4 regions of the Duganella sp. CY15W genome follow, and region 2 is predicted to be linked to each of the others. Evidence: predicted binding sites of a transcription regulator. Region 2 holds the regulator's gene; each other region holds the start of a gene.
What was found. Region 2 encodes FNR, which switches genes on or off when oxygen is low (the NO sensors DNR and NnrR bind a similar motif). Its sites were predicted from a motif close to TTGATNNNNATCAA; they were not measured.
Positions count from the first base shown of each region.

Region 1: GTP58_RS29245 (agglutinin biogenesis protein MshI) is a predicted target of FNR. The motif match lies at 1,315-1,328, and genes of this name have one in related genera.
Region 3: GTP58_RS14765 (OmpW family protein) is a predicted target of FNR. The motif match lies at 981-994, and genes of this name have one in related genera.
Region 4: GTP58_RS07850 (XrtA system polysaccharide chain length determinant) is a predicted target of FNR. The motif match lies at 1,211-1,224, and genes of this name have one in related genera.

Region 1 covers NZ_WWCQ01000008.1:256,650-258,847, forward strand. The annotation lists gene GTP58_RS29240 (MSHA biogenesis protein MshI) at 1-341, opposite strand, end outside; gene GTP58_RS29245 (agglutinin biogenesis protein MshI) at 338-1,243, opposite strand; gene GTP58_RS29250 (agglutinin biogenesis protein MshP) at 1,401-1,907, opposite strand; gene GTP58_RS29255 (type II secretion system protein) at 1,904-2,198, opposite strand, start outside.
Region 2 covers NZ_WWCQ01000002.1:884,485-886,682, reverse strand. The annotation lists gene ccoG (cytochrome c oxidase accessory protein CcoG) at 1-77, shown strand, start outside; gene GTP58_RS13465 (FixH family protein) at 89-586, shown strand; gene fnr (fumarate/nitrate reduction transcriptional regulator Fnr) at 587-1,345, opposite strand; gene GTP58_RS13455 (RNA polymerase sigma factor) at 1,393-1,911, opposite strand; gene GTP58_RS13450 (DUF2892 domain-containing protein) at 1,911-2,129, opposite strand.
Region 3 covers NZ_WWCQ01000002.1:1,207,663-1,209,860, forward strand. The annotation lists gene GTP58_RS14760 (hypothetical protein) at 1-239, opposite strand, end outside; gene GTP58_RS14765 (OmpW family protein) at 307-915, opposite strand; gene GTP58_RS14770 (ABC transporter substrate-binding protein) at 1,113-1,838, opposite strand; gene GTP58_RS14775 (type 1 glutamine amidotransferase domain-containing protein) at 1,938-2,198, shown strand, end outside.
Region 4 covers NZ_WWCQ01000001.1:1,775,304-1,777,501, reverse strand. The annotation lists gene GTP58_RS07860 (long-chain N-acyl amino acid synthase) at 1-490, opposite strand, end outside; gene GTP58_RS07855 (XrtA/PEP-CTERM system exopolysaccharide export protein) at 569-1,162, opposite strand; gene GTP58_RS07850 (XrtA system polysaccharide chain length determinant) at 1,289-2,198, shown strand, end outside.

The sequences.
Region 1 (2,198 bases), on a different contig from region 2:
CCCGCCGTGTTGCCCAGCGTGCCGCCTTGCAGCACCGCCGCCACATCCTGCAGCGACTTCAGTTCCGCCTGCGCCGCATTCAGCTCGGCGGCCAGCGCCGGACTCTGGGCGCGCGGCGCGAACTGCGCCTTGGCGCGTACCAGGCTTTGCTCCCGTTTGGCCAACACTGTCTTGCCCGCCTCCGCTTCCTGCTCCTGCGCCGCCACACGCTGGCCCGCGTACCAGGTCAGCAGCAAGGCGCCGGCCACGATCACGCCCAGCGCTTCCACCATCGGCAACGCGGCGAAAATCTTGCGCTGCTTGAGGAAGATGGGATTGAAGAGATTGATCTGCTGGCTCACAGATGCACCTCCTCATGCCGCAACGCCGCGCCCAGCGTCAGGAAAAAACGCTGCTGCTGCGCGGCGTCCTGCAGCGCAGGCGCGTTGCGCAGGTCGAACACATCGTCCAGCGTCATGGCTTCCACCGGCATGTACAGGTTGGCGGCCAGGTGTTCGTGCAGGCCGTGCGTGCCGGTGGGCGCCAGCAGCAGCTTGAGCACGTTCACGTAATGGAACTGGCGGTCGAAGTGATCCAGCGAGCGTTGCAGCTCCAGCGTAATCTTGTCGAAGCAGACTTGCTGGCGGTCCGAGTCACGTTCCAGCAGCTGCTCCAGCGTCACATCGATACGCCGTGACAGGTACAGCTCGGCCTTGTAGGTAATGGTCAGCAGGCCACCATCGCCGTCAAACGACAGCATGGCCAGGCCGCGGCCATCGGTTTCGAGCAAGGCCGAGATATTCCGCTGCGCCATTTCAGGGATATCGATGACCGTGAGCTCCAGCTTGGCTTCACCAAACAGCGCCTGGCGCGACTGCACCAGCGCATTGCGCGCGGCCACCGCGAACATCGAGTGGCCGCGCGAGGCGCCGCTGCTGTCCTGCGGGATGTCCAGCACGTCAATGGTGGCGTCATCGATATGGAAGTCGAGCATATCCTTCAAGCGCCAGCGCACGGCGGTTTTCAATTCGTCCGGCGGCACGTTGGGGGCATCGACCATCAGCAGCTGATACTCGCCGCCGCCAAGCATGGTGCCGCAGCGGTAGCTGTTGGCGCGCAGCTCGCGGCTCATGCGTTCCAGCGCTTCCGGCGAGAAGCTGGCATCAGCCGGATAAAACGCCGACACCTCGACGATGGCCTTGGCATCGCGCACGCGCTGAACGCGGCCCGCACAGATACCGTCCCGCAGAAACGTGACGGTCAACCAGCCATCCGATTTTTTAGCCCGCTTAAAGAAGCCCATATCTCAACACACGAAGTTTACGCGCTAGATGCTTGATTATATTCAAGTTACCGATCATTTCATGCTCAAAATGGCAAGCATTCTGTAAAAATACACAAATTTCCGCACAGTTGCGGCTTCAAAGCTGCGCCGTGATCACGCGCTGCACATAATCCGCACCCGGCGCAGCGTTCGGGCACGCGCCTCCCGCGCCAGGCTGATTGCAGGCGGTGGAGGTAATTCTGATGTGCGCGGCAGTGGCGTCGCCGCTGCCGCCACCGGCAATGCCTGCCACCAGGTTGTCGCAAGTAATGACCAGCGTCACCGTGAACGTCGATAAGCTGGTACCAGCCGGCAGCGCGACGTTGCGCGTCACCGTGGTCTGCGCCGCCGAGCAGCCAAAGGTCACTGCCGGCTGCGGCGGATTCAAACCGGATTGCTGCGCCGTGTACAGTGCCCATTCAATGCCGGCCTTGGCGGCCTGGTAAGCGCGTATCCCCTGGATGTCCTGCGCCGTTCCGGCTTGCTGCGTCGTCGTCAGCGTCACAATCGCGACGGCCAGACCCGCCACGGCGACCAGCAGGAAGATGGCAGTGATAATGGCGACACCGCGTGCCTGCCGGCGTCTGCGCGCAAATGGCTTCATGGAATATTACTCACGTGGATTTGATGCGTCAGCGTGACCGTTTCCGGCGCTCCCATGTCAGCGTTATAGCGCGCCAGCGCGATCGACAATCCGATCAGCGCCGTTTGCTGATTGGCGACCGCAGTCACTGAAAACAGACAGGCGTAGACGTTATCGGCCATCAGCGCATTGCTGCCACCGGCCGGTGCGATTTGCGCAGCGTTCCATCCATAGCCCCAATACCGCAGCAGCGTACCTTTGCCGGTCGCCGTATCATTGGTGCAGGCAAAGGTCACGGGCGTGCCGACCACG
Region 2 (2,198 bases):
TCCAGGTCACCCTGACCGCAGTCGATGACCCATCGCTGCATGTGAAAGAATCCGCGGTCTTCATCGTGCCGCGCTAAGGAGCTTCGTCATGAATACACTTGCCATGCCCGTCACCCCGTGGTGGAAACAACGCTGGCCCTGGCTGCTCATGGCCGGCCCGGCCATCGTGGTGGTGGCCGGTACCTACACGGCCTGGCTGGCCACCTCGTCGGCCGATCCGCTGGTGGTGGGCGATTACTACAAGGAAGGCAAGGCCATCAATCAGGACTTGCGCCGCGACCGCGTCGCGGCGCAGATGGGCCTGTCGGTGGCGCTCGGCTACGACGCCGCCAACGGCCTGCTGACCGGCCGCATCAACCGCAAGGACACCGGCCCGCTGATGCTGCATCTGTCGCACGCCACGCTGCCGGAAAAGGATATCCGCATGGTGCTGGTGCCGGATGAGAACGGCGCCTTCAGCGTGGCGCTGCCCATGCTGGAGCGCAGCCGCTGGATTGTGCTGGTGGAAGGACCGAAGCGCGACTGGCGCCTCGCAGGCGCCTGGAAATATCCGGTGCAGCAGGGCGTCGCGCTGCTGCCGGACTGATTAACCGCAGGTCGCCGTGCCGGCGGTAATTGCCTTGAGCATGCGCGGGTCCAGCAACTCGATTTCGCGGTTGCTGACGCGCACCAGGCCTTCCTTCTTGAACTTCGACAGCAGGCGGCTGATGCTTTCAATCGTCAGCCCCAGGTAGTTGCCGATCTCTTCGCGCGACATGCGCAGCTGGAAGATATTGGCCGCATAGCCGCGCGCCTCGTAGCGCGACGACAGGTTGACCAGGAAGGCAGCAAAACGCTGGGTCGCCTGCATATTCCCCAGCAACAGCATCACGCTTTGTTCGCGCGTGATTTCCTGGCTCATCATGCGGTGGAAGTGGCGCAGCAGGGTCGGCATTTCCGCCAGCAACTGCTGCAGGGTGGCGAATGGAATTTCGCAAACCTCGCTGTCTTCCAGCGCGACGGCGGTGCAATGGTGCTGGTCAGCACTGATCGCATCCATGCCCAGCAGCTCGCCGGCCATCTGGAAGCCGGTGATCTGTTCCGCGCCCTCACGGTTGACCTGGTAGGTCTTGAAGTGGCCAAGGCGGATCGCGTACAGATTCTGGAACGGATCGCCAATGCGGAACAGCGTGCTGCCGCGCGCAACCTTGCGGCGGCGGCCGATGATCTGGTCCAGCCGTTCCATATCGTTGTTGTCCAGTCCCATAGGCAGGCACAGTTGGTGCATGCTGCACGATGCGCAGCTGGCCTTCAGGACCTCTATCGTTGCGCCGGGGATCACCAGCGAAGGAAGTTCTCGTATCATGCGGCTAGTGTAGCCCATCGGGTGTGATTTTGGCGGCTATTCCGCAGTCATCCAATCAGGTATTCACGCGCCAGCTGTCTTGCGCGATGCAATCGGCTCTTCACAGCTGCCACGGTGTCACCGGTCTCGGCGGCGATTTCCGCGATCGACAACTCGGCAAAGTCGCGCAGCAGCACCACGTTCAGATAATCGGCCGGCAGCGATTCCAGCGCGCGGATCAGCTCCACGCGCAAGCCCGCCGTATCCTGGCTGGCCAGCCATTGCTCGGCACGCTCGTCGTCCCACGGATCGTGGCCCAGCGCCGTGCGCGCCAGCCGGTGGCATTCGCGCTTGACGATCTGAAACAGCCAGCCCGAAAACGCCGCCAGCAGGCGTACCGACGACAGCTTGCGCGATAGCACCAGCAAGGCTTCCTGCACGGCGTCATCGACATCGCCGATCAGGCAATTGCGCTGCGCATAGCGGCGGATGTCAGGCTGGCACAGCCGCAGCAGCTGCGCCAGCGCCGCCGGATCGCCGCGATGGGCTGCATCCAGCACTGGCAGATGTTGTTGCGCAAGACTCATTATTTTCCCTGTTTTGCTGCTTTATCGAGACGGCGGCCCACCATGGCGCACATCGGGCAAAAGCCCACCAGGCCGGACGCGACGATGCCGGCGGCCGACAGCGCCAGCAACGTGCCCCAGACGCCGCCCAGCAGCGCCAGCGCGCCGGCGGCAACGATCAGACCAAGCACCACGCGCAGCACGCGCTCCCAGCCCGGTACATTTTTAACGTAAAACATTTTGCTCTCCTAATGGTTGCCGAGGAAGTCCCTCGCCAGCTAAGAGGCGGCTAACACGGATCTGGATGC
Region 3 (2,198 bases), 320 kb from region 2:
GACAGCAGTTCGATTTCCACATCTTCCGCCGGCATCTCGGTCAGTTCGATGCGCCGCAGGCAGTCGGGCAGGCGCTGCATGATGAGCTCGACGCGGCTGGCGCTGCTCCAGAAGTGTTTCTGCGCGCGATGAATGGTCAGCGCATGATTGCCCACCGGGCCGTCCGCATAGTAGGACGCGGTATCGTCTACGCAGGCGGCCAGCAGCAGTGGCATCAGGACTATCAGAATCTTGCGCATGGGGCTTTCCATTTCGTTGCTATCGATCTGGAAATATTATAGCGCCCCATGCGTGGGGTGGTGCTTCTTAGAAACGGTAGCCGATGCCGACGCCGATCATCAGCGGGTCGATCTTCACGCGGCTGGCCTTGGCACCACCGATCAGCACGTCGCTGCGGATCTGCGCTTTTTTCACGTCGAAGTTGATCGACCAGTTCTTGTCGATGGCAACGTCGGCGCCCGCCTGCAGTGCCAGGCCGAAGCTGTCATGCTCGAGGCTGGCCGCGCCGTTCAGCAGTTCGTTCTTGGAGAACGTGGTGTAGTTGACGCCCGCGCCCACGTACGGACGGAACTGGGCGTCCGGCAGGAAGTGGTACTGCACCAGCAGCGTCGGCGGCAGGTGCTTGACGGTGCCGATCTTGGCGCCATCCAGTGTGACGTCGTGCTTTTGCGGATAGGTCAGGATCAGCTCGGCCGCGATGTTTTTGGTGAAGAAATAGGAGATGTCCACTTCCGGGATGGTTTTGCTGCTGACGCCGATACGGTCGGTTTTGCCGACGCCGCCCAGCGCGTCGGATTTGTCCGCCGGGTCCAGATGCACCGCGCGTGCGCGCACCAGCCATGGGCTCTCTTCTGCAAAGGCATTACCGCTCATCAGGGTCAGGGCTGCCAGTACTGCTGCTAGAGACTTACTCATTTCACTTCCTCTTTGTCGTCGTTAAGTAACGTGACAAAGTCTATTGATGCAGTGCAGTAAAAACATTGATCCAAGTCAAAAATTTCTTAAAGCGAAATTTGGCCTGCAGCGCAGCATAGGTAAATAATATTTTACTTGTGAATTAATTGTGTCCGGCGGCGGCTGGTTTTCCGGCGCCGATCGCCCCGGCTTTGGCGCTAGCGGTAGCGCGCCATGATCTGATCGATGCTGCCATCCTTGATGAGCGCATCGATGGCCTTGGTGGCGTCCTCGAACGGCACGGTGGATTTCTGCGAAAACGCGCAGTGCGCCTTGTAGGCCGAAAACACCAGGTCCGCGCGCACATTGAGCGCGGTGCGTGTGCGGTGCAGATAGTTCAGCGTGGCCTCGCTCATCATGGTGTACGGCAGCTTGCCGGCCACCATCTGCTGGATGTTCTTCTCCATGCTGCCCGCATCGACGCGCCGGAAGCGCTTGCCCAGCACCTGCTCCACGCGCGGATAGCGGTAGTGGACCACCGTACCGACCGGCTTGTCCTTGAGGTCCTTGAGTGAACGCAGGTGCGGCATGTCACTTCGTGCGGCCACCATTTCCGCATCCGGCAGCAGTGGCACGCTCCAGTTGTAGTCGCCATCGATCCAGAACGGCATCACATAGCACATGGCGTCCGCGCGGCCGCTGCTGAGCGCCGGCATCACGTCGGGCGAATCGGCGGTGAGGTAGACCGGGCGCCGCCCCAGGCGCAGCGCCAGCAGGTCGCCCACATCCTTGACGATGCCACCGCTGATGGCGCCGTTCTGAAAGCGCACAATCGGCATGGCCTGGTCCAGCGGCGCCAGCATCACCAGTTCGCCGGGCGCCGCCAGCGCGCAGGCGCCTAGCGTGCAGAAAGCGAGCGGCAGATAACGGAGGGAAAAGTGCATGCGGCCATTATAGCCCGCCTATGTTGGCCCACGCACAGGCAAGCGCCCGCGCCTGTGGCACCCTGTGTCCTCATCCAACCATGTTTGGGAGCAGACACCATGAGCAAAGCTCTACAGGACAAACGCGTCGCCGTGCTGATGACCGACGGCGTCGAGCAGGTCGAATACAGCGAACCGCGCCGCTTTCTGGAACAGGAAGGCGCGCGCGTGACGCTGGTCTCGCCCAAGACCCGCGGCGAGCACGTGCAAGGATTCCAGCATCTGCAGACCAGCACCCGCTTCATCGTGGAAATGGACGTGCGCGACGCCCGCCCGGCCGACTTCGACGCGCTGGTCTTGCCGGGCGGCGTGGCCAATCCC
Region 4 (2,198 bases), on a different contig from region 2:
CGATCACGTAATCGGTATAACCGTGGATGTTGTGGGCATAGATGTAGGAAATGTGTATCAGCGCCGCGAATACGCGCTTGGAGACCCCCTTGTCGATGGCCAACTTGGATGGTTCGCATAGCCGCCGGCTGTCGGCGCGTAGCTGGTCCAGTTTGTCGCGGAAGTTTTCGTCGGCGGGCAGGCCGATTTCGGCATCGTCCAGGCACAGCGACATCGTTCCCACGGTTTCGCCGCCAGTTTCGGCAAACAGTGTGATTTTATTCGGCACATGGCTTGCCGCAGGATCGACCGAATAACCGCGCCAGCCATACATCTTCTTTAACAACAGGCTGGCGGCCTCGCGTCGTCCTTCAGAATTCGCCATACGGATATGAAAGGTTTGCTGATCCAAGGGATGATCCAGTGCGGCTTCGGCCTGGCCTTCGCCGACCACGAGGTCGCGCATTTCGCTGTTGACCTCAAATGAAACAATAGCGTCGTCGTATTGCACGGTTGGCTTCCTGTCGAGTAGTACATGACAGTCAGACCTCCCGCTCAGCTCGAAAGTTCCCGAAAAATTCGATTTTTTTCAGAACCAGCCTTCCGGGATCACCAGAATATCGCCGGGCAGCATTGCAACATTGGCGGAAATATCGCCGTCACGCAGCAAGTCTTTGAGCCGCACGGCAACGCTCTGGCGCTTGCCCTCTACCGTGCGGATGATGCTGGCCTTGTTCCCGGCAGCGAAATCGGTGATGCCGCCGACCGCAATCAGCACGTCCATCAGCGACATGCCCTGGCGGTAGGCCAGCGCCTGTGGCCTGGCGGCCTGACCGATCACGCGTATCTGTTGCGTGTAGGGGCCGACAAAGCTGGTCACAATCACGGTCACCACCGGCTGCTGTATGTATTTACTCAGCGCATTTTCGATATCGCGCGCCAGCGCCGTGGCGGTTTTCCCCGCCGCCTGCAAGTCCTCCACCAATGGCGTGGTAATTTTTCCGTCCGGCCGCACCGGGACACTCAGCGAAACTTCGGGATTGCGCCAGACATTGATGTTGACTACATCGCCAGCGCCGATCTGGTAGTCGGCCTGGACTGGCACCACGTCCGGCGCGTCCAGCGATACGTGATGGGCACAGCCGGTTGTCAGCAGCAGCAATAAAACAATCAAGGCACGCATGATGGTTCCTCCTCACTGCAATGATTGAGAAATCCTGCCAGACGCTGCTTGATCTGCCTCAACGACTGCCCAGTTGAGAAAAATATAATCGGAATTCACTGTGGCCTTGCGTCTGGAGACTGGAATATGGAGGAATTGATCAGTCAGCTGATATCCAGCCTGAAAGGCATCTGGAAATACCGCTGGTACGCAGTCGCCATCGCCTGGCTGGTCGCCGCCGCCGGCTGGGTCAAGGTGGCCATGCTGGCGGACGACTACCAGACCACCGCACGCGTGTTCGTGGACACCCAGAGCATCCTCAAACCCCTGCTGGCCGGCATGACCAGCGTGCCCAACGTTGAACAGCAGGTCGCCATCATGAGCCGTACCCTGCTGAGCCGCCCCAATGTCGAGCGTGTGATGCGCATGGTGGATCTGGACCTCAACGACCGCACGCCACGCGACCAGCAGCAACAGCTGGATGAACTGATGAATAAAATCAAAATCAACGGCACGGCCAACTACGATATCTATACGATCACCTACAACAACCGCAATCCACGTACGGTGCGCGACGTGGTGCAGGCGCTGCTAACGATTTTTGTGGAAGGCAGTTTCAAAGGCAAGAGTGGTGAGACGCGCAAGGCAGTGCAGTTTATCGATGACCAGATCAAGTCGTATGAAGACAAGCTGACTGCCGCAGAGAACAACGTCAAGGAATTCAAACTCAGGCATACCGGCCTGCTGCCGCGCCAAGGGACGGACTATGGCAGCCAGCTGATGCAATCATCCGACGCGCTCAATGCCGCGCGGCTTGAACTGGCCGAGGCCGAACAAGCCCGCAACGCCATCGCCAGCCAGATCAGTGGCGACGAACCGATACTGGGTGCCGCTGCCGGGCCGGCTGCCGTCGACAATCCCGAACTTGACGGACGGATTACCGCGCTTAACAAAAGTCTTGATGCCTTGCGCCTGCAATACACCGAGTTACATCCCGACATTATCGCTGCCAAGCGGCTGGTCGCCCAGCTGGAGGCGCGCAAACGCGAGGAAAGCA